One region of the Lysobacter sp. OAE881 genome, then DNA from elsewhere that is predicted to be linked to it. Evidence: riboswitches for the same ligand, from Rfam matches in the RefSeq annotation. Region 1 holds a riboswitch; each other region holds the start of a gene.

Region 1 (6,393 bases):
GGACATGGCGGGGGATTAGTCCTTCTTGGCCGGTTCCTGACCGGCGGCCTTTTCAGCCGGCTTCTGGCCAGCCTGTCCCTGCGCGGGAGCGCCCGGCGCGGCCGCGGCACCCGGCTTGCCCGCATCGCCGGCGTCGGCCGGCTTGGCGGTGGCCGGCGAACCCGGCTGCGCACGCTGCACGCCCGAGACGATCACCTGGTCGTTCGGCGACAGGCCCTGCGTCACGACCCAGTTGCCACCCTGCTGGCGCTCGGCGCGGACGTCCTTGCGCGCGACCTTGCCGTCGCTGCCGACCACCAGCACGTACGCGCTCTTCGCGTCGCGCTGCAGGCCGGTCTGCGGGACCAGATAGGCATTCGGCTGCGTGCCGAGCGTCGCCTGCAGCGTCACGAACGTGCCTGGCAGCAGGTTCTTTTCCGGATTCGGGATCAGCGCACGCAACGCGATCGCGCCGGTGGTCGGATCCACGACGTCGCCGGAGAAGTCCAGCTTGCCCGGATGCTCGTACGGCGTGCCGTCGGGCAGGATCACCTGCACCTTCGAATCGCCGGCCAGCTGCTGGGCGCGACGCACCTGCTCCAGCTCGCTGACGCTGAGTGAGAAGTTCACGTACAGCTGGTCGATCTGGTCCACCGTGGTCAGCAGCGTGGCCGTGCCCTGGCCGACGAGCGCGCCTTCGGTGACCTGCTGCTGGTTGGCGCGGCCGCTGATCGGCGCGGTGACCGTGGCGTAGCCGAGGTTGATGCGGGCGTTGGCCAGCGCGGCCTCGGCCTGCTTCACCGACGCGCCGGCACTGCGCTCGGCGGCCAGCGCGTTGTCCAGGTCGGACTGCGAGACGAACTTGTCCGGGGCGAGGCGACGGGCGCGATCGGCCGCGGCCTTGGAATTGGCGTAGTTGGCCTGCGCCGAGGCCAGCGAGGCCTGGGCCTGGCCGACTTCGGCCTGCAACGGCGCCGGATCGATCAGGAACAGCACCTGCCCGGCCTTCACGTCGCTGCCTTCCTCGTAGACGCGGCGCTGGAGCACGCCCGGCACGCGGGCGCGCACGTCGGCGCTGCGGAAGGCGGCCAGCCGGCCCACCAGATCCTTCTGCAACGGCACGTCGCCCGGCTTCACCGTGACCACGCCGACTTCCGGCGGCGGCATGCCGCCACCCTGCTGGGCTTGATCCTTGCCGCCGCAGGCGGACAGTGCGAGGGCCAACGCGGCGGCGATCGCCACCGTGCGCGGGTTCTTGACCATGGGGGAAGACTCCAGTTCCTTCATGACGAGCGGTGAAGCCCGGACGGGTTCGAATTCCTATACCGATCAGTCTAGCATTGCTCGGGAGCAGCCCATCTCCCATTGGTCACGCCTATCGACGATCAGGCCGGTTGGAGCAAAGACCACAGCTGTGCGGGATCGGGCATTTCGCGGAACGGGAGCCGTCCCCAGCATTTCACCGGGAGCCGCTGCTTCAGCAGCTCGAAGTTGTCGTCGGCGCGGGCCATCGCCGGGTCGATGTCGTTGGCGATCCAGCCCGCAAGCCGCAATCCGTCGTGTTCTATCGCACGCGCAGTCAGGCGCGCGTGGTTGATGCAGCCCAGCCGCAGGCCCACGACCATCACCACCGGCAGGTGGAGCGCGCGCACCAGGTCGACCTGGTCCAGGTCGGCCGACAGTGGCGCGGCCCAGCCGCCCACGCCTTCCACGACCACCGCATCGGCCTGCGAGGACAGGCGCTGGAATGCGGACACGATGGGCGCAAGGGTAACGCGAATGCAGGCATCGGCGGCCGCGAGCTCCGGCGCCAGCGGGTTGGGCAGCGCGAACGGATTGACGTCGTCGTAGGCCGGTCGCGGATCGCTCGCCGCCTGCAGCGCGAGGGCGTCCTCGTTGCGCCACCCGTCGGGCGTGGATTCGCAACCGCTCGCCAGTGGCTTCATGCCCACCGCACGCTGCCCGCCCGCGCGCAGCGTGTGCAGCAGCGTCGCACTGGCCAGCGATTTGCCGATGCCCGTGTCGGTGCCGGTGACGAACCAGCCGCGCGTCATCGCCGCACCTGCCCGCCGAGCCGGTTGCGGCGATGCGGTCCGGCCCCATCTACACTGGCATCCCAGGCACTATGCGACGGCAGGTTCGAGGCACTCATGTTCACCAGCGCAAGTCTAAGCGGCAGCAAGCCGGAACAATACGAACAGCTGCTTGCGCAGGCCCGGGCGCTGATGCACGGCGAGCGCGATCGCATCGCCAATGCCGCCAACCTGTCGGCGCTGGTGTACAACGCGCTGCCGCAGCTCAACTGGGCCGGATTCTATTTCTTCGACGGCACCGAACTGGTCGTCGGCCCGTTCCAGGGCCTGCCGGCCTGCGTGCGCATCCCGCTCGACAAGGGCGTGTGCGGTGCCGCGGCCTCGACCCGCCAGACGCAGCGCATCGCCGACGTGCATGCGTTCCCGGGCCATATCGCCTGCGACTCGGCCTCCAACTCCGAGCTCGTCGTCCCGCTGGTGTCGTCGACGGGCGCGCTGATCGGCGTTTTCGACCTCGACAGTCCGGTTCAGGATCGTTTCGACGTTGAAGACCAGCACGGCCTGGAGGCAATCGCGCGGGCTTTCGTGGAGTCACTGGAATGACCGACAAGCCCGACCCGAAGCAGGCCGACAAGCTGCGCAACATCGGCCCCAAGTCCGCCGCCTGGCTGCGCCAGGTCGGCCTGCGCACGCGCGAGGACCTCGCGGCCGCCGGCACGGTGGAAGCCTTCATGCGCGTCAAGCGTGCAGGCTTCAAGCCGACGCTCAACCTGCTCTACGCCATCGAAGGCGCGCTGCAGGACTGCCACTGGCAGGAAATCTCCGACGAACGCCGCAGCGAGTTGATCCTCGCCGCCGACGCGGCCACCGCGTTGCTGCCGCCGCCGCGCTACAAGCCGGCCGCCGCGCCGGTTACCACGACCCAGATGGCGCGCGAGGAAGAAAGCATCGCGATGCCCACGCTGTTCGACGAGCCGGCGGATCGGGACTGAGCTTTTCCCTTCTCCCGCAAGCGGGAGAAGGTGCCCGAAGGCGAAGGGCGAACGACCGGCCAGGATGGCCGGGCCGGGCGTACCGCAAGCCGGTCTCCTTTCGCCACGGATGGCTGCGTCGACATCGATCGATGCCGATGCTTTCCAGATAGTTGCCCACGCCTCCTGCCCTCACCCCAACCCCTCTCCCGCAAACGGGAGAGGGGCTTTCAACTGGCTTCGCTGAGAAAATGCCGTAGACTTCGCCCCGCTTCGAGGTGACCCGGCGGCGTCTGCCCACGGGTTGAAACGGGAAGCCGGTGACGCCCACGCGGCCATTCCGGCACTGCCCCCGCAACGGTAAGCGAAGGCGGATCCATCCGGATCCGGGTTCGGCACTGGCCACTGTGCGCACGCACGGGAAGGCGCCGCAGCCCGAGGACCCTGTCCTGCCTCGCGAGTCCGGAGACCGGCCTCTCCGCACGGACCGCCTGGCGACAGGCCGGACCACCCCTGGTTGCGATGCGGAGGGCGTCGCGGCGGCGACGTCGGTGCGTCCGCGCCCTTGTCCGCAGCCTCGATTCTCCCGGCAACCGTTCCCCTTGCCGTTGGCGCGAACACGCGCCGGAGAACCCCGATGTCCTTCCGCAGCCTCCACGTCCAAGCGCTCGCCCTGGCCTGCGCGTCCGCCCTGCCCCTGCTCGCGCACGCCGCGCCGCAGGCGACGGACCTGGACGAAGTCGTCGTCACCGCCAACCGCACCGCGGTCACCGTCAACGATGCGCTCGCACCGGTCGAGGTGATCGACGCCGAGCAGATCCGCCGCAGCCAGGCGCGCTCGCTGCCCGACCTGCTGCGCGGTCGCGCCGGCATCTCGCTGTCGAACCAGGGCGGCGCGGGCAAGCTCACCACGCTGTTCCTGCGCGGCGCCGAGTCCGACCACGTGCTCGTGCTCGTCGACGGAATCCGCATCGGCTCGGCGACGTCGGGCCTCGCGTCGCTCCAGGATCTCCCGGTCGACCTGATCGATCGCGTCGAGATCGTGCGTGGTCCGCGTTCGAGCCTCTACGGCGCCGACGCCATCGGCGGCGTGATCCAGGTGTTCACGCGCCGCGACCGCGAAGGCTTCGCGCCGCGCGTCACGGTCGGTGGCGGTTCCAACGGCCTCAACGAATTCGCCACCGGCTTCGGCGGCCGCAGCGGCCGCACGTGGTTTGGTGCGGACTACTCGCACAGCCACACGCAGGGCATCAACGCGTGCCGCGGCTATTTCGACCCGGTGACCTTCGACGGCGCCGGCTGCTTCATCGCGCCGGATTCGCAGCCCGACCGCGACGGCTACACGCGCGACGCGCTGTCGGTCCGCGGCGGCATCGAGTTCAACGAGCAGTGGAGCCTGGAAGGCCACGGCCTGCGCAACGAAGGCGACAACGAATTCGACGGCGACTTCACCGATCGCGCGAAGACCGTGCAGCAGGTCGTCGGCGGCAAGCTGCGCTGGCACCCGAACGACCGCGTCGACCTGCACCTCACCGCCGGCCGCAACACCGATGCGTCGGACAACTACCTCGGCGACACCTACCTCGACTACTTCAGCACCTACCGCGACAGCGCGACGCTGCAGGGCGATTTCGGCCTCGCCGAGAAGCACCTGCTGAGCGTGGGCCTGGACTGGCTCGACGACAGCGTGAGCAGCACGACCGAGTACGACGAGCTGTCGCGCGACAACAAGGCGGCGTTCGTGCAGTACCAGGGCCGCATAGGTGCGCAGTCGCTGGAGGCATCCGTGCGTCGCGACGACAACGAGCAGTTCGGCGGCCACACCACCGGCAGCGCCGCGTGGGGCATCGAGTTCGCGCAGAACTGGCGCGTCACCGCCGGCTACGGCAGCGCGTTCAAGGCGCCGACGTTCAACGAGCTGTACTACCCGTTCTTCGGCAACGCGAACCTGCGTCCGGAAGATTCGGAGACGTGGGAACTGGGCGTCGCGTGGCGCGGCGAGACGTTCAACGTACGCCTGGATACCTTCGACACCGACGTGGACGACCTGATCGCCTTCGACGCGGCGATCGGCCTGCCGAACAACGTCGAGCGCGCGCGCATGCGCGGGGCCGAACTCGGCGTGGACACCACGGTGGCCGAATGGACGATCAACGGTGCGATCAGCTACCTCGACACCGAGAACCGCAGCGGCTTCTACGAAGGCAACGACCTCGCGCGTCGCGCGAAGAACAGCGCCCGCGTCGATGTGGATCGCGCCTTCGGCAAGTTCCGCATCGGCGCGACCGCGGTGGGTGAAGGCTCGCGTTTCGATGACGTCGCCAACACCCGTCGCCTCGGCGGCTACGGCACGCTCGACCTGCGCGCGGAGTATGCGATCACCTCCTCGCTCACGCTGCAGGCCCGCGTGGCGAACGTGTTCGATCGCGATTACGAGACCGTCGCGTTCTACAACCAGGGTGGACGGGAGTGGTTCCTGACGCTGCGCTACGCGCCGGTGAACTGAGCCCGCAAGTCATTGCGCGAGGAACGGATGAGGGCGCTTGCACATCGCGGCGCCCGTGCGCGGCTGGGCTCTCTGACGGCGCGCTCACCTCGCCGCGTCGATCCTAGCCTTCCCGTTCCTGGTCGCAGCGACGAGTGAAAGGCCACGCCCTCCTCATCATCGACATGATCAACGCCCTGGATTTCCCGCAGGGCGACAAGCTGCTCGCCGCGGCCCTGCCGGCCGCACGCAACATCGCGCGCCTGAAGAAGCGGCTGAAGTCGCGCGGCGTGCCGGCGATCTACGTCAACGACAACTACGGCCAATGGCGTTCGGACTTCAAGCAGGTCGTGGCCGAGTGCGGCGCGGCCGATTCGCTCGGCGCGCCGCTGGTGAAGCTGCTGCATCCGGAGGACGACGACTTCTTCGTCCTGAAGCCCGAGCGCAGCGGCTTTCGCGATACGCCGCTGCGCATGCTGCTGGGCAAGCTCGGCGCGAAGAAGCTGATCCTGACCGGCGTCGCGCTGGACGTGTGCGTGTTCGCCACCGCGACCGATGCCGACATGCACGGCTTCGAACTGCGCGTGCCGTCCGATTGCGTCGCGTCCGAGACCCAGGGTCGGCGCACGGCGTCACTGAAGCTGCTGCGCGATGCCTTGCAGGCCGATACGCGGCCGTCGCGCTCGATCACGCTGCGCTGACGCGGCGCCCCACGCGCGAACGCTCGAACCACCACAACGCCGCGCTCGCGACCAGCCAGCCGAGCCACCACGGCCAACGCGCGCCCGGTCGATCCGGGCCCGTCGCCTGATCGTTCGCAACCTTCGAAGTGGACGATGCGAGGCGCAGTGTTGCCTCACGCATCGACTGCGCGCGCATGCCCGGCGCCGCATCGGGGGGGCGCACGAAGAACGCCTGTTCGCGA
Region 2 (6,393 bases), 210 kb from region 1:
AGCCCTTCTTCCACGCGTACATGTACATCGACGACAGCTGGCCGATGTTCGGGCTTTCGATGAAGAGGTTGAGCGACTGGCTCTGGTCGATGAAGGCGCCGCGTTCTGCCGCCATATCGATGAGCGACCGCATCGGCAGTTCCCACGAGGTGCGATACACCGCGCGCAGCGATTCGGGAATCGCGTCGACGCCCTGGATCGAGCCTTCGGACATCTTGATGCGGTCGCGCAGTTCCGGCGTCCACAGGCCCAGCGCCTTCAGTTCCTCGACGAGATAACGGTTCACGACGAGGAAGTCGCCCGACAGCGTCTCGCGCTTGAACAGGTTCGACACCTGCGGCTCGATGCATTCGTAGCAGCCGGCGATCGACGCGATCGTGGCCGTCGGCGCGATCGCGACCAGCAGCGAGTTGCGCAGGCCGTGCTCGCGGATGCGTGCACGCAGCGCCTCCCAGCGTTCGGGGTCTTCGGGCACCACTCCCCACGCATCGAACTGCAGCTCGCCCTGCGCCGCGCGCGTGTCTTCGAAGCTGGGATGGCGGCCACGCTCCATCGCCAGTTCGTTGGACGCCGACAGCGCGTGGAAATAGATCGCTTCGGCGATGCGCGCCGACAACGCACGCGCCGCGTCGGAATCGAACGGCAGGCGCAGCTTGAAGAACACGTCCTGCAGGCCCATCACGCCCAGGCCGACCGGGCGCCACTTCAGGTTCGCGCGGCGTGCCGTTTCGATCGGATAGAAGTTGAGGTCGATGACGCGGTCGAGCTGGCGCACCGCAAGGCGCACGGTCTCGGCGAGCTTGTCGAAATCGAAGCGTCCGGCATCGCCATGCAGCGGGCCGTCGGCGAACACCTCGACGTGGTGCGAGAGATTGATCGACCCCAGGTTGCACACCGCGGTCTCGTCCTGAGACGTGACTTCCAGGATTTCCGTGCACAGGTTCGACAGGTGCACGACGTTGCCGTCGCGAGCGGTCTGGTTGCACGCGCGGTTGGACTTGTCCTTGAAGTTCATCCAGCCGTTGCCGGTCTGCGCGAGCGTGCGCATCATCCGCGCGTAGAGGTCGCGCGCCTTCACCTGCTTGGTCGCCAGTCCGGCGACTTCCGCCGCGCGGTAGGCGCGCATCGAACGCCTCGCCCCACAGGTCGGTCAGCTGCGGCACCTTCGCCGGATCGAACAGCGACCATTCGCCGTCGGCTTCGACGCGGCGCATGAATTCGTCGGGGATCCAGTTCGCGAGATTGAGGTTGTGCGTGCGGCGCGCCTCGTCGCCGGTGTTGTCGCGCAGTTCGAGGAACTCCTCGACGTCCGCATGCCAAGGCTCCAGGTACACGCACGCCGCGCCCTTGCGCTTGCCGCCCTGGTTCACCGCGGCGACGGACGCGTCCAGCGTCTTCAGCCACGGCACGATGCCGTTCGACAAACCGTTCGTGGAACGGATCAGCGAGCCGCGCGAGCGGATGCGCGTGTACGACAGGCCGATGCCGCCGCTGAACTTCGACAGCTTCGCCACGTCCATGTAGCGCTTGTAGATGCCTTCGAGCGAATCGTCCGGCGAATCGAGCAGGAAGCAGCTGGAGAGCTGCTCGTGCGTGGTGCCGGAGTTGAACAGCGTGGGCGAGGACGGGATGTAGTCCAGCTGCGCCATGCGCTTGTACAGCGCGAGCGCTTCGCCCACGTCCTCGCTCAGCGCGCAGGCGATGCGCAGGAAGAACTGCTGCGGCGTTTCGATCACCGTGCGCGCGGTCGGGTGGCGTAGCAGGTAGCGGTCGTAGAGCGTGCGCAGGCCGAAGTAGTCGAAGCGCTGGTTGTGCGCGTTGTCGATCGCGTCGTTGAGCTTGCGCGCGTGCGCCTGCACGAACGAGAGCAGGCGATCGTTGATCAGCCCCAGTTCGTGTCCGCGCTGGACCGATTGCGAGAACGCATGGATCTCGATGCCGGCCACTTCCTTCTCGATCACGCCCGCGAGCAGGCGCGCGGCCAGGCGACCGTACTCGGGCTCTTCGGCCGTGAGCAGCGCGGCGGTGCGGATCGACAGTTCGTCCAGTTCGCGCGTGGTCGCGCCGTCGTACAGGCCGGAAATCGTGCGCGTGGCCACGCGCATCGGATCGACGGAGAACAGGCCTTCGCACGCACGCGTCACGGCGCGGACGATCTTGTTGAGGTCGACCGGTTCGCGACGGCCACTGCGCTTGGTCACCGTCATGGTGAGGTTGGCGGCGGGCGGCGTCAGCGCGAAACCGGGGTCCATGTCGGATGCGCGGGTCTCGGGCGTGCGCGCGGCGCTCTCGCGGGCAGGCGTGGCGACGGGGGCTTGCGTGGTGGTGGTCATCGGCGACTCCGGTGCGTGGGCGCACGTCTGGCCGTCCTCTCCCTCGAAGGACGACGCGGGCGCGGGAGTCGAAGCGTGAATGCGGGGTGTCGCGCAGCCCGAGATTCGGGGCGGCGACGGCGCGAACCGTCGCGTGCAGCGACACCGACCGTCTTCCCTCCGAAGACTCCGTGGCCGGTCACCGCGCGGTGTGCAACGCGCGGTTGTCGGCAGGTCTTCGGACTCGGGACATGACGCGAACACGAAGGTCGCATCGCCTACCGGTAGCCGCTTCCCGGGCATCTCGCCCAGTGCCATGGCCACCTTCGTTTCCCATACCGCTGCGGGGCAGTGCTGGATTCCCACCAGCTTCCCGTTTTAAGCCGACCTGCGAAGGCCGGCACCGACGGGCCACAACATAGTGGGGGTGAGTGGATCCGTCAACGCAAAATCTTGTGGATAACAGCAGAATCGAACATGCGCGAGATTTGCCCATGCGGATGCGGCAGGGGACAATGCACGCCCTCGCGCCGCGCCCGCACGCTGCGCCGCGCCGTCGTCTCACCCCCATCCGCCCTTCCATTGAAGGGCCGCAGAGGAAGCTTCCATGTCCATCGTCCGCATGTCCGACCTCGACCTCCACGGCAAGCGCGTGCTCATCCGCGAAGACCTGAACGTGCCGATCGACGGCGGGCGCATCACCTCCGAACAGCGCATCACCGCCGCGTTGCCGACGATGAAGCTGGCGCTGGAAAAGGGCGCCGCGGTGATGGTCACCTCGCACCTGGGCCGTCCGAAGGAAGGCACGTGGACGCAGGAGGACTCGCTGGCGCCGGTCGCGAAGCGCCTGTCGGAACTGCTCGGCATTGACGTGCCGCTGGTGAAGGACTGGGTCGACGGCGTCGACGTGAAGCCGGGCCAGCTCGTGCTGCTGGAGAACTGCCGCATGAACGTCGGCGAGGGCAAGGACGACGAGGCGCTGTCGAAGAAGTACGCCGCGCTGTGCGACGTGTACGTCATGGACGCGTTCGGCACCGCGCATCGCGCACAGGCGTCCACGCACGGCGCGATCCGCCACGCGAAGGTCGCCGCCGGCGGCCCGCTGCTGATGGCCGAACTCGACGCGCTCGCCAAGGCGCTCGACAACCCGGCGCGCCCGCTGCTGGCGATCGTCGCCGGCTCGAAGGTGTCGACCAAGCTCGAACTGCTGTCGTCGCTGGTCTCGAAGGTCGACCAGCTGATCGTCGGTGGTGGCATCGCCAACACGTTCATCGCCGCGATGGGCCACGGCGTCGGCAAGTCCCTGGTCGAAATGGACCTCATCGACACGGCGAAGAAGATCATGGCCGATGCGAAGGCGCGCGGCGCGGACATCCCGGTGCCGGTCGACGTCGTCGTCGCGCCGGCGTTCGCCGCCGATGCGCCGGCGACGGTGAAGGCCGTCGATGCCGTGGGCGCGGACGACATGATCCTCGACATCGGCCCGCAGACCGCCGCGCGTTATGCCGAACTGATCAAGGCCGCCGGCACCGTCGTGTGGAACGGTCCGGTCGGCGTATTCGAATTCGACGCCTTCGGCAAGGGCACCGAAGTGCTCGCGCGTGCGATCGCCGCATCGAAGGCGTTCTCGATCGCCGGCGGCGGCGACACGCTTGCGGCCGTGGACAAGTACGGCATCGAGGATGACGTGTCGTACATCTCCACCGGCGGCGGCGCGTTCCTGGAATTCCTGGAAGGCAAGGAACTGCCGGCGGTCGCGGCGCTGAAGGCGCGCGCGTAACTACCGCGATGTAGCCCCGGCAAGCGAAGCGCACCCAGGTTGCCCGCACCATCACGCATCACCCCGGGGGCGCTTCGCTTACCCGGGCTGCAAACGCAATCGAGTACCCGCATGACCACGCTCTTCTTCGACATGGACGGCACCCTCATCGATTCGGCCGTCGGCATCACGCGCTGCGTCGAGCACGCCATGGTGCAGATGGGCCTGCCGGTGCCGCCGCACGAGGAACTGCGTCGCTGGATCGGCCCCGCGCTGCGCACCAGTTTCGGGCCGCTGCTCAACGATGATGCGAAGGTCGAGCAGGCCGTGCTGCATTACCGCGACCGCTTCGAGACGCACGGCTGGGCCGAGCACGAGGTCTACGCCGGCATCGGCGAGACGATCGAAGCGCTGCACGCGGCCGGGCATCGCCTCGCCGTTGTCACCGCGAAGAACGAGCCGCACGCGCGCAAGATCGTCGACCACCTGCCGTTCGGGCATCGCTTCGACGACGTCATTGGCGCGACGCTCGACGGCCGCATCAGCCACAAGGACCAGCTCATCGCCGAAGCGCTGCGCCGGTTCGAGCTTCCTGCCGACGCGTGCTGGATGATCGGCGACCGCCGCATGGACATCGAAGGCGCGCGCCACCACGGCATGCGCAACATCGGCGTGCTGTGGGGTTTCGGCGGCGAAGCCGAGCTGCGCGAAGCCGGCGCGCTTCATCTGGCGCAGGCGCCGGGCGAACTGCCGGCGCTGCTTGCCGCCTGACGGGTACGCGACCGCCTGCCAAGTTCTCGCGCGACGTCGCGTCGGCCCATTGCTGCCCGCCCACGCGCCTCCTAGTATCGGCCCGTGGACTAGGGGGAGTTCCAATGGGGAAGTGGTGGGGGTTGCTAGCCTGGATGCTGGCGGGCGCGGCGTGCGCGGCCGATGCGCAGCACGAGCGCGGTGAGTACCGTTTCACGGTGGGCCCGGAGCCCGCCTTTGTGGAGGTCGGCCAGCCCGCGGACCGCTGGGATTCCACAGCGCCCGGCGCTGATGGCGCGCCATGGCGGTTCTGGCGCTATGACATGCAGGTCGACAACCGGCGTGGCCGCGACGCGTACTACGTCGACTACGTTTACGAGCCCAGGTCCGCGACCCTGCTGGGCGAGGCAGGACGCTTCCAGATTTCGTTCAATCCCGAGTACCAGCAGCTGAAGATCCATCGGGTCGAACTGCGGCGCGATGGCCGCTGGCTCTCGCGGCTGGCGCCAGAACGGATCTCGCTGGCACGACGCGAGACCGACTTCGAACAGGACCTGGCCGATGGGCAGGTCACGGCATTGATCGTGCTGGAGGACATCCGCGTCGAGGATGTGGTCCGCGTGAGCTACACCGTCACCGGCAGCAACCCGGTGCTGGCCGGCAGCCAGAGCACGACGATGCCGATGGGCTGGCGCAGCCCGGCGCTGGACATGAACTTCCGCGCGCTCTTCGACCCCGGCGCCAGCGTGGCGGTTCGAACGGAAGGCGACGCGCCGGTACCGCAGGTCCAGACCTTCGCCGATCGGGTGGAAGCCAGTACGAAAGCGCATGCCGTGCCGGCGTACGTGGACGAGGGCGATTATCCGCGCTGGTACCGGTTCTACCCGCGGGTGCAGGTCGCAAGCCGACGCAGCTGGGCCGACGTGGTGGCCTGGGCATTGCCCCTCTATCCCGCCGTGGGCACCCTCTCGCCGGAGCTTGAGGCACAGATCGCCCGATGGCGCACGCTCGGGAGCGATGAAGCGCGGCTCAAGGCCGCGTTGCGCACGGTCCAACAGCAGGTGCGCTACTTCGGCGTGGAGATGGGCGAGAACACGCACCGCCCGACGCCACCCTCCGAAACGTGGGCGCGCCGCTACGGCGACTGCAAGGACAAGGCGTACCTGCTCTCGACCATGCTGGCGCGCCTGGGCATCCGTGCCGAGCCGGCACTGGTGTCGATGGAGCGTGGGCAGGCGGTGGCGGACTACCTGCCGTCGGCGTCGGCGTTCGATCACGTGATCGTGCGCGCGCGCCTGGGCAAGACGACGGTATGGGTCGATCCGACGCTGACCTCCGAGGGAGGCGATCCATCCCAGAGCGATCAGAGCGCCTACGCCTACGCGCTGCCGATCGCGCGCGATGTCGTCGCGCTGCAGCCGATACTGCGCCCGCCCAGCGCGGTAAACGGCGTAAGTGTCCAGGAGCATTACCAGCCTGCAGCCGACGGACGCGAGTCGATGCTGGAAGTGCGAACGTTGTACCAGGGCGACAGCGCCAACGGCATTCGTCGCTCCATTGCCCATCAACGCA
Region 3 (6,393 bases), 2.9 Mb from region 1:
GAGCCGTACTCGGCGAGCGGGCGCAGGTGCACGCGGATGCGCGGCGTGCCCGACAGCGGACGCAGGCGGCGCATCAGCATGACCGGCCGGTAGAAGCGGTCGTTCTGGTGCCAGCGCGGGGCGAAGTCGACGATTTCCACGGCGCCGCCGTTCGCGTCGCGCAACACGGTGCGCAGCATCGCGGTGTTGGGGATGTAGGACTGCTCGGCCGACACGAAGCCTTCCAGTTCGATCGACCAGTCGCCGCCTTCGTGTTCGCGCGGCGAGAGCAGGCCGCAGAAGACCGGGTCGCCGTCGAACGCCGGCACGCAGCCCCACACGATGCGCGCGTGCTGGTCGACGAGCGCGGCGATGCTGCAGTTGCCGATCAGGCCAAGCTCGAGGCTCGAGGGAAGGGCGGTCGGGCTCATCCGTTCTCCAGGTCTGTAATCGCGTTGCGTGATGCGGCGGTCATGCGAGGTCGAGGCCTTCCTCCAGCCACGCGCGCACCGCGGCCGGATCGTGCAGCGCGTAGCGCGCCGCGCTCGGTTGGCGCGATCCCACGAGCACGCCGAAGCCCGCATGGCTGCAGACCGCCTGGAACGCGTGTTCGTCGGTCAGGTCGTCGCCCACGAACACCGGACGTCGGCCGTGGAACGGCGGATGCGCGAGCAGGTCGACCACCGCGCTGCCCTTGTGCGCGCCATCGGGACGCAGTTCCACGACCATGTTCCCGTGCTGCAGGTGATAGCCGGGCAGCTCGATCAGGATCGAGTCGGCGTACTGGCGCAGCAGGTCTTCCGCGTCGGGCGCGGCACGCCAGTGCAGCGCGATCGTGGTGCCCTTGTCCTCGACGCGCGCGCCCGGATACCGCTGCGCAAGCGCCCGGCCCCAGGCCACGGCCTGGTCGAGTGCCACCGGGCGCGGATGGCGTTCCTGGTGCCCGTCCTCGCGCCGCTCCAGCCCGTGCAGGCCCACGGCGGGCAGTTTCAGCGGGGCGAACAGCTCGTCCAGCTGCGCCAGTCGCCGGCCGCTCACCAGCGCGAGTGCGCCGTCCAGGCGCCCGTGCAGCACGGCGAGCACATCGATGAGGCCCGGGTCCACCGCCACGTCGCCCGGAACATCGGCGAAATCCAGCAGCGTGCCGTCGACATCGAGGAACAGCGCCCATTCGGAGGACACCGCGGGCGGGGCGGGCAGGGAGAGGGTCGGCGTGGACATGCACGCATTGTGAACACGGGCATGTCAGCATGAAGTGGACGCGTCGTAATGACGGCAATCCGCGGGCCCGGGCGTTGAATCGGGCAAGGCGAGCCCGCATCTGGTGCACATTCGCGGTCGCGTATTGCCGGCCGCCACCAAGTGACAAGGGAATCCTCCATGCGAATGGACAAACTCACCTCGCGCTTCCAGCAGGCACTGCAGGACGCGCAGTCGCTGGCGCTCGGCCGCGACCACACCATCATCGAACCCGTGCACCTGATGACGGCGCTGCTCGACCAGAACGGCGGCAGCACGCGCCCCCTGCTTGCGCAGGCCGGCGTCAACGTGCCGCTGCTGCGCGAACGCCTGGGCGAAGCGCTGGAAAAGCTGCCGAAAGTGACGGGACAAGCCGGGCAGATCAGCGTCGGCAACGACCTGTCGCGCCTGCTCAATGTCACCGACAAGCTCGCGCAGCAGCGCGGCGATGCGTTCATCGCCAGCGAGCTGTTCGTGCTGGCCGCGCTGGACGACAACGGCGACGTCGGCCGCGCATTGAAGGCCGCCGGCGCCAGCAAGGACAAACTCGAAGCGGCCATCGCCAAGGTCCGCGGAGGCGAAAGCGTGCAGTCCGAAAATGCCGAAGACCAGCGCCAGGCGCTGGAGAAGTACACCATCGACCTCACCGCGCGCGCGGAGAACGGAAAGCTCGATCCGGTCATCGGTCGCGATGAGGAGATCCGTCGCACCATCCAGGTGCTGCAGCGTCGCACCAAGAACAATCCGGTGCTGATCGGCGAACCCGGCGTGGGCAAGACGGCGATCGTCGAAGGCCTCGCGCAGCGCATCATCAATGGCGAAGTGCCCGAAGGCCTGCGCGGAAAGCGCGTGCTCTCGCTGGACATGGGCGCGCTGATCGCAGGCGCGAAGTTCCGCGGCGAGTTCGAGGAGCGCCTGAAGGCCGTGCTCAACGACCTGGCGAAGAACGAAGGCCAGATCATCCTGTTCATCGACGAACTGCACACGATGGTCGGCGCCGGCAAGGCCGAAGGCGCGATGGACGCCGGCAACATGCTCAAGCCCGCGCTCGCGCGTGGCGAGCTGCACTGCATCGGTGCCACGACGCTGGACGAATACCGCCAGTACATCGAGAAGGACGCCGCACTCGAACGCCGCTTCCAGAAGGTGTTCGTCGGCGAGCCGAGCGTGGAAGACACCATCGCGATCCTGCGCGGCCTGAAGGAGAAGTACGCCGTGCACCACGGCGTGGAGATCACCGATCCGGCGATCGTCGCCGCGGCCACGCTCTCCAACCGCTACATCAGCGATCGCCAGCTGCCCGACAAGGCCATCGACCTGATGGACGAGGCGGCATCGCGCATCCGCATGGAGATCGACTCCAAGCCGGAGGAGCTCGATCGCAAGGAACGTCGCCTCATCCAGCTCAAGATCCAGCGCGAGGCGCTGAAGAAGGAGAAGGACGCCGAATCCCGTCAGCGCCTGGCCGACCTGGAAGACGAGATCGCGCGCCTGGAGCGCGAGTTCAACGATCTGGAAGAAGTGTGGAAGGCCGAGAAGGCCACGCTGCAGGGCGCCACGAAGATCAAGGAACAGATCGAGCAGGCCAAGCTCGAACTCGAAGCGGCGCAGCGCCGGCAGGACTTCGCGAAGATGAGCGAGATCCAGTACGGCACGCTGCCCGAACTCGAGAAGCAGCTGCGTGCCGCGCAGGAAGCCGAAACCAAGGGCTTCACGCTGCTGCAGGACAAAGTGACCGCGGAGGAAATCGCCGAGGTCGTCGCGCGCTGGACCGGCATTCCGGTCAGCAAGATGCTCGAAGGCGAGCGCGAGAAACTGCTACGCATGGAAGAGCAGCTGCACACGCGCGTGGTCGGTCAGGAAGAGGCGATCAAGGTCGTGTCCGACGCGGTGCGTCGTTCGCGCGCGGGGTTGTCGGATCCGAACCGGCCGTCGGGCTCGTTCCTGTTCCTCGGCCCGACCGGCGTGGGCAAGACGGAACTGTGCAAGGCGCTGGCCGAATTCCTGTTCGACTCCTCCGATGCGATGGTGCGCATCGACATGAGCGAGTTCATGGAGAAGCATTCGGTGAGCCGCCTCGTCGGCGCGCCCCCGGGCTACGTCGGCTATGAAGAGGGCGGTTACCTCACCGAAGCGGTGCGTCGTCGTCCGTACAGCGTGATCCTGCTCGACGAAGTCGAGAAGGCGCATCCGGACGTGTTCAACATCCTGCTGCAGGTGCTGGACGATGGCCGCCTTACCGACGGCCAGGGTCGCACCGTGGATTTCCGCAACACGGTCATCGTGATGACGAGCAACCTCGGCAGCCAGATGATCCAGGAGATGTCTGGCGACGACACGCCGCAGGCCTACCTGCAGATGAAGAGCGCGGTGATGGGCGTGGTGCAGTCGCACTTCCGCCCGGAGTTCATCAATCGCCTCGACGACATCGTCGTCTTCCATCCGCTGGACAAGCAGCAGATCCGCCAGATCGCGCGCATCCAGCTCAACGGACTGGAAAAGCGCCTCGCCGAGCGCGGCCTGAAGCTGGTGCTGTCGGACGATGCGCTCAACCTGCTGGGCAACGTCGGCTTCGATCCGGTGTATGGCGCGCGTCCGTTGAAGCGGGCGATCCAGCAGCAACTGGAGAATCCGCTCGCATCGAAGATCCTCGCCGGCGAGTTCACCAGCGGCGACACCGTGCATGTCGAAGCGCAGGGCGGGCAGCTGGTATTCCGCAAGGACTGACACGCGCCGGCATCGACGAGCGCCGCCAACGAAAGCCCCGCAGCCTCTGCGGGGCTTTTCTTTTTGCGGGCGGCCACGCGGGTTGCCGGAGGGCCCGATGCTGTTACCATGCCCGCGCCCAAGGTGACCGCCGGCTTGTCCGGTGGTTGAAACGGGAATCCGGTGCGCCCTTCGTGGCAATTCCGGAGCTGCCCCCGCAACGGTAGGCGAGACAAGGTTCCGCACACAGCCACTGTGCTCACGCATGGGAAGGCGCGGACCGGAAGCGCAGGAATTCCTGCCTTCGCTCGCGAGCCCGGAGACCGGCCCTGGTGCGACGTGACATGCGGTGGGCGAATGTCATGCGGCCATGGTCTCTCCGTGTGCCGTCATCACGCCGTCCTTCCGCCTGTCCTTTCCAACGTTCCCGCGCGGGCAGGCGCGGTCAAGGAGTGTGCTCGTGCATCCGCATCACCGGTTGTTCCGCCGCCGCGCGCTGGCGGTTTCGCTGTTGTCGTGTGTTTTTTCCGCATCGCCCGCATGGGCCGACGCCGCCACCGACCTGGACCAGGTCGTCGTCACCGCCACCCGCACCGCGCAGACGCAGGACCAGGCCCTCGCCGCGGTCACCGTCATCGCGCGCGAGGAGATCGAACGCCTGCAGCCGGCCTCGCTGCCCGACCTGCTGACCGGTCGCGCGGGCATTTCGATGGCCAACAACGGCGGCCCGGGCAAATCGACGTCGGTGTTCCTGCGCGGTACCGAATCCGACCACGTGCTGGTGCTCGTCGATGGCGTGAAGATCGGGTCGGCCACCAGCGGCGGCGCATCGCTGCAGGACATTCCGGTCGAACAGATCGAACGGGTGGAGATCGTCCGCGGGCCCTTCTCCAGTCTCTATGGGTCCGAAGCGATCGGCGGCGTGATCCAGATCTTCACCCGTCGCCCGCAAGGCGCGTTCACGCCGAGTGCCAGCGCGGCCGTGGGCAGCGAAAACACGCAGCGATTCACTGCCGGCCTGAGCGGAACGTCGCAGGATGAAGCACGCGGCGGCTGGTACGTCGTCAATGCCGCGCATGAAAACACCGACGGCATCAACGCGTATCGCGGCACGCGCAACTTCGATCCCGACAAGGACGGCTATCGCAACAGTTCGCTGACGCTGCAGGGCGGCATGCGGTTCTCCGAACGCTGGGACGCCGACCTGCGCGCCTTCCGCGCGGAAGGCCACAACGAGTACGACGGCAGCGTCAACAACGAAGCCGACACGGTGCAGCAGGTCGTCGGCGGTCGCGTCCGCTACGTGCCGAGCGAACGCGCGAAGTTCACCGCGAGCGTCGGCACCAGTGCGGACCTGAGCGAGAACTTCCTCGACGGCGTGTATTCGTCGACGTTCGACACGCGACGTGAACTGGGTTCGTTGCAGTCCGATGTCGACGTTGCGTCCGGGCTGCTCACGCTCGGCTTCGACTGGCTTGGCGATGAAGTGGACAGCAACACCGACTACGATCGCGATCGCCGGATCAACCGCGGCGTGTTCGGCCAATGGCAGCAGGCCTTCGGCACGCAGTCGCTGCAGGCCAGCGTGCGCCGCGACGACGACAGCCAGTTCGGCGGAAAGACCACCGGCAGCGTGCTGTGGGGCTGGGACTTCACCGACGAACTGCGCCTGGGCGCGAGCTACGGCACCGCGTTCAAGGCGCCGACGTTCAACGAACTGTACTTCCCCGGCTACGGCAATCCAGAGCTCGGTCCCGAGAACTCGCGCAGCGTCGAACTCAGCCTGCGCGGCGAGCACGGCTGGGGCACGTGGTCGCTCAATGCGTTCGAGACGAAGATCGACGACCTGATCGCCTTCGATGCCTCGCTGGGCGACATGGGCGGGCCGAACAACATCGATCGCGCGCGCATCCGCGGCGTCGAAGCGGTGGCAGGCGTCACGTGGTGGGACTGGAACCTGCGCACGAGCCTGACGTGGCTGGATCCGGTCAACGACGGCGACAACGCCAGCCACGGCAACGTGCTGCCGCGTCGCGCGAAGCAGTCCGGCCGCATCGATGCCGACCGGCGTTTCGGGCGGTTCAGTGCGGGCGCGAGCGTCACCGGCGCGGGCGAGCGCTACGACAACCTGACCAACACCACGCGCCTGGCCGGTTATGGGCTGGCCGACTTCCGCGCCGGGTTCGCGATCACCGATGAGTGGAGCGTGCAGGCCACGCTGCGAAACGCGTTCGACAAGCGCTACGAAACCGCCGCGCTCTACAACCAGCCCGGTCGCACCTGGCTGCTGACCGTCCGCTATCAACCCGTCGTCCGCTGATCGGACGACATCACCTGCGAGGTCGTCGATGAAACCCCTGCCACGCAACGTCAACCTGACACTGTTCGCCGCGTTCGCGACGTTCATGGTCGCCACGCGCTTCCATCACTTCGGCGACGTGCTGCACCTGCCGGATGCGTCGATGGCGC

What was found. Region 1 has a riboswitch for cobalamin ahead of btuB (TonB-dependent vitamin B12 receptor). Riboswitches for the same ligand answer to the same signal wherever they lie in the genome.
Region 2: linked by a shared signal. The riboswitch ahead of ABIE51_RS17065 (ribonucleoside-diphosphate reductase subunit alpha) and the one ahead of btuB (TonB-dependent vitamin B12 receptor) in region 1 are both predicted to bind cobalamin.
Region 3: linked by a shared signal. The riboswitch ahead of btuB (TonB-dependent vitamin B12 receptor) and the one ahead of btuB (TonB-dependent vitamin B12 receptor) in region 1 are both predicted to bind cobalamin.

Annotation. Positions count from the first base shown of each region.
Region 1 covers NZ_JBEPOG010000001.1:3,925,243-3,931,635, forward strand. The annotation lists gene ABIE51_RS17980 (multidrug efflux RND transporter permease subunit) at 1-6, opposite strand, end outside; gene ABIE51_RS17985 (efflux RND transporter periplasmic adaptor subunit) at 16-1,242, opposite strand; gene bioD (dethiobiotin synthase) at 1,365-2,033, opposite strand; gene msrC (free L-methionine (R)-S-oxide reductase MsrC) at 2,130-2,615, shown strand; gene ABIE51_RS18000 (TfoX/Sxy family protein) at 2,612-3,004, shown strand; cobalamin riboswitch at 3,260-3,459, shown strand; gene btuB (TonB-dependent vitamin B12 receptor) at 3,621-5,489, shown strand; gene ABIE51_RS18010 (cysteine hydrolase family protein) at 5,624-6,169, shown strand; gene ABIE51_RS18015 (carboxypeptidase regulatory-like domain-containing protein) at 6,156-6,393, opposite strand, start outside.
Region 2 covers NZ_JBEPOG010000001.1:3,713,261-3,719,653, reverse strand. The annotation lists partial or broken gene ABIE51_RS17065 (ribonucleoside-diphosphate reductase subunit alpha) at 1-2,252, opposite strand, end outside; cobalamin riboswitch at 2,525-2,735, opposite strand; gene ABIE51_RS17060 (phosphoglycerate kinase) at 2,920-4,092, shown strand; gene ABIE51_RS17055 (HAD hydrolase-like protein) at 4,204-4,842, shown strand; gene ABIE51_RS17050 (DUF3857 domain-containing transglutaminase family protein) at 4,947-6,393, shown strand, end outside.
Region 3 covers NZ_JBEPOG010000001.1:1,065,998-1,072,390, forward strand. The annotation lists gene ABIE51_RS04915 (glycoside hydrolase family 15 protein) at 1-410, opposite strand, end outside; gene otsB (trehalose-phosphatase) at 451-1,200, opposite strand; gene clpB (ATP-dependent chaperone ClpB) at 1,360-3,945, shown strand; cobalamin riboswitch at 4,050-4,270, shown strand; gene btuB (TonB-dependent vitamin B12 receptor) at 4,295-6,244, shown strand; gene ABIE51_RS04935 (hypothetical protein) at 6,273-6,393, shown strand, end outside.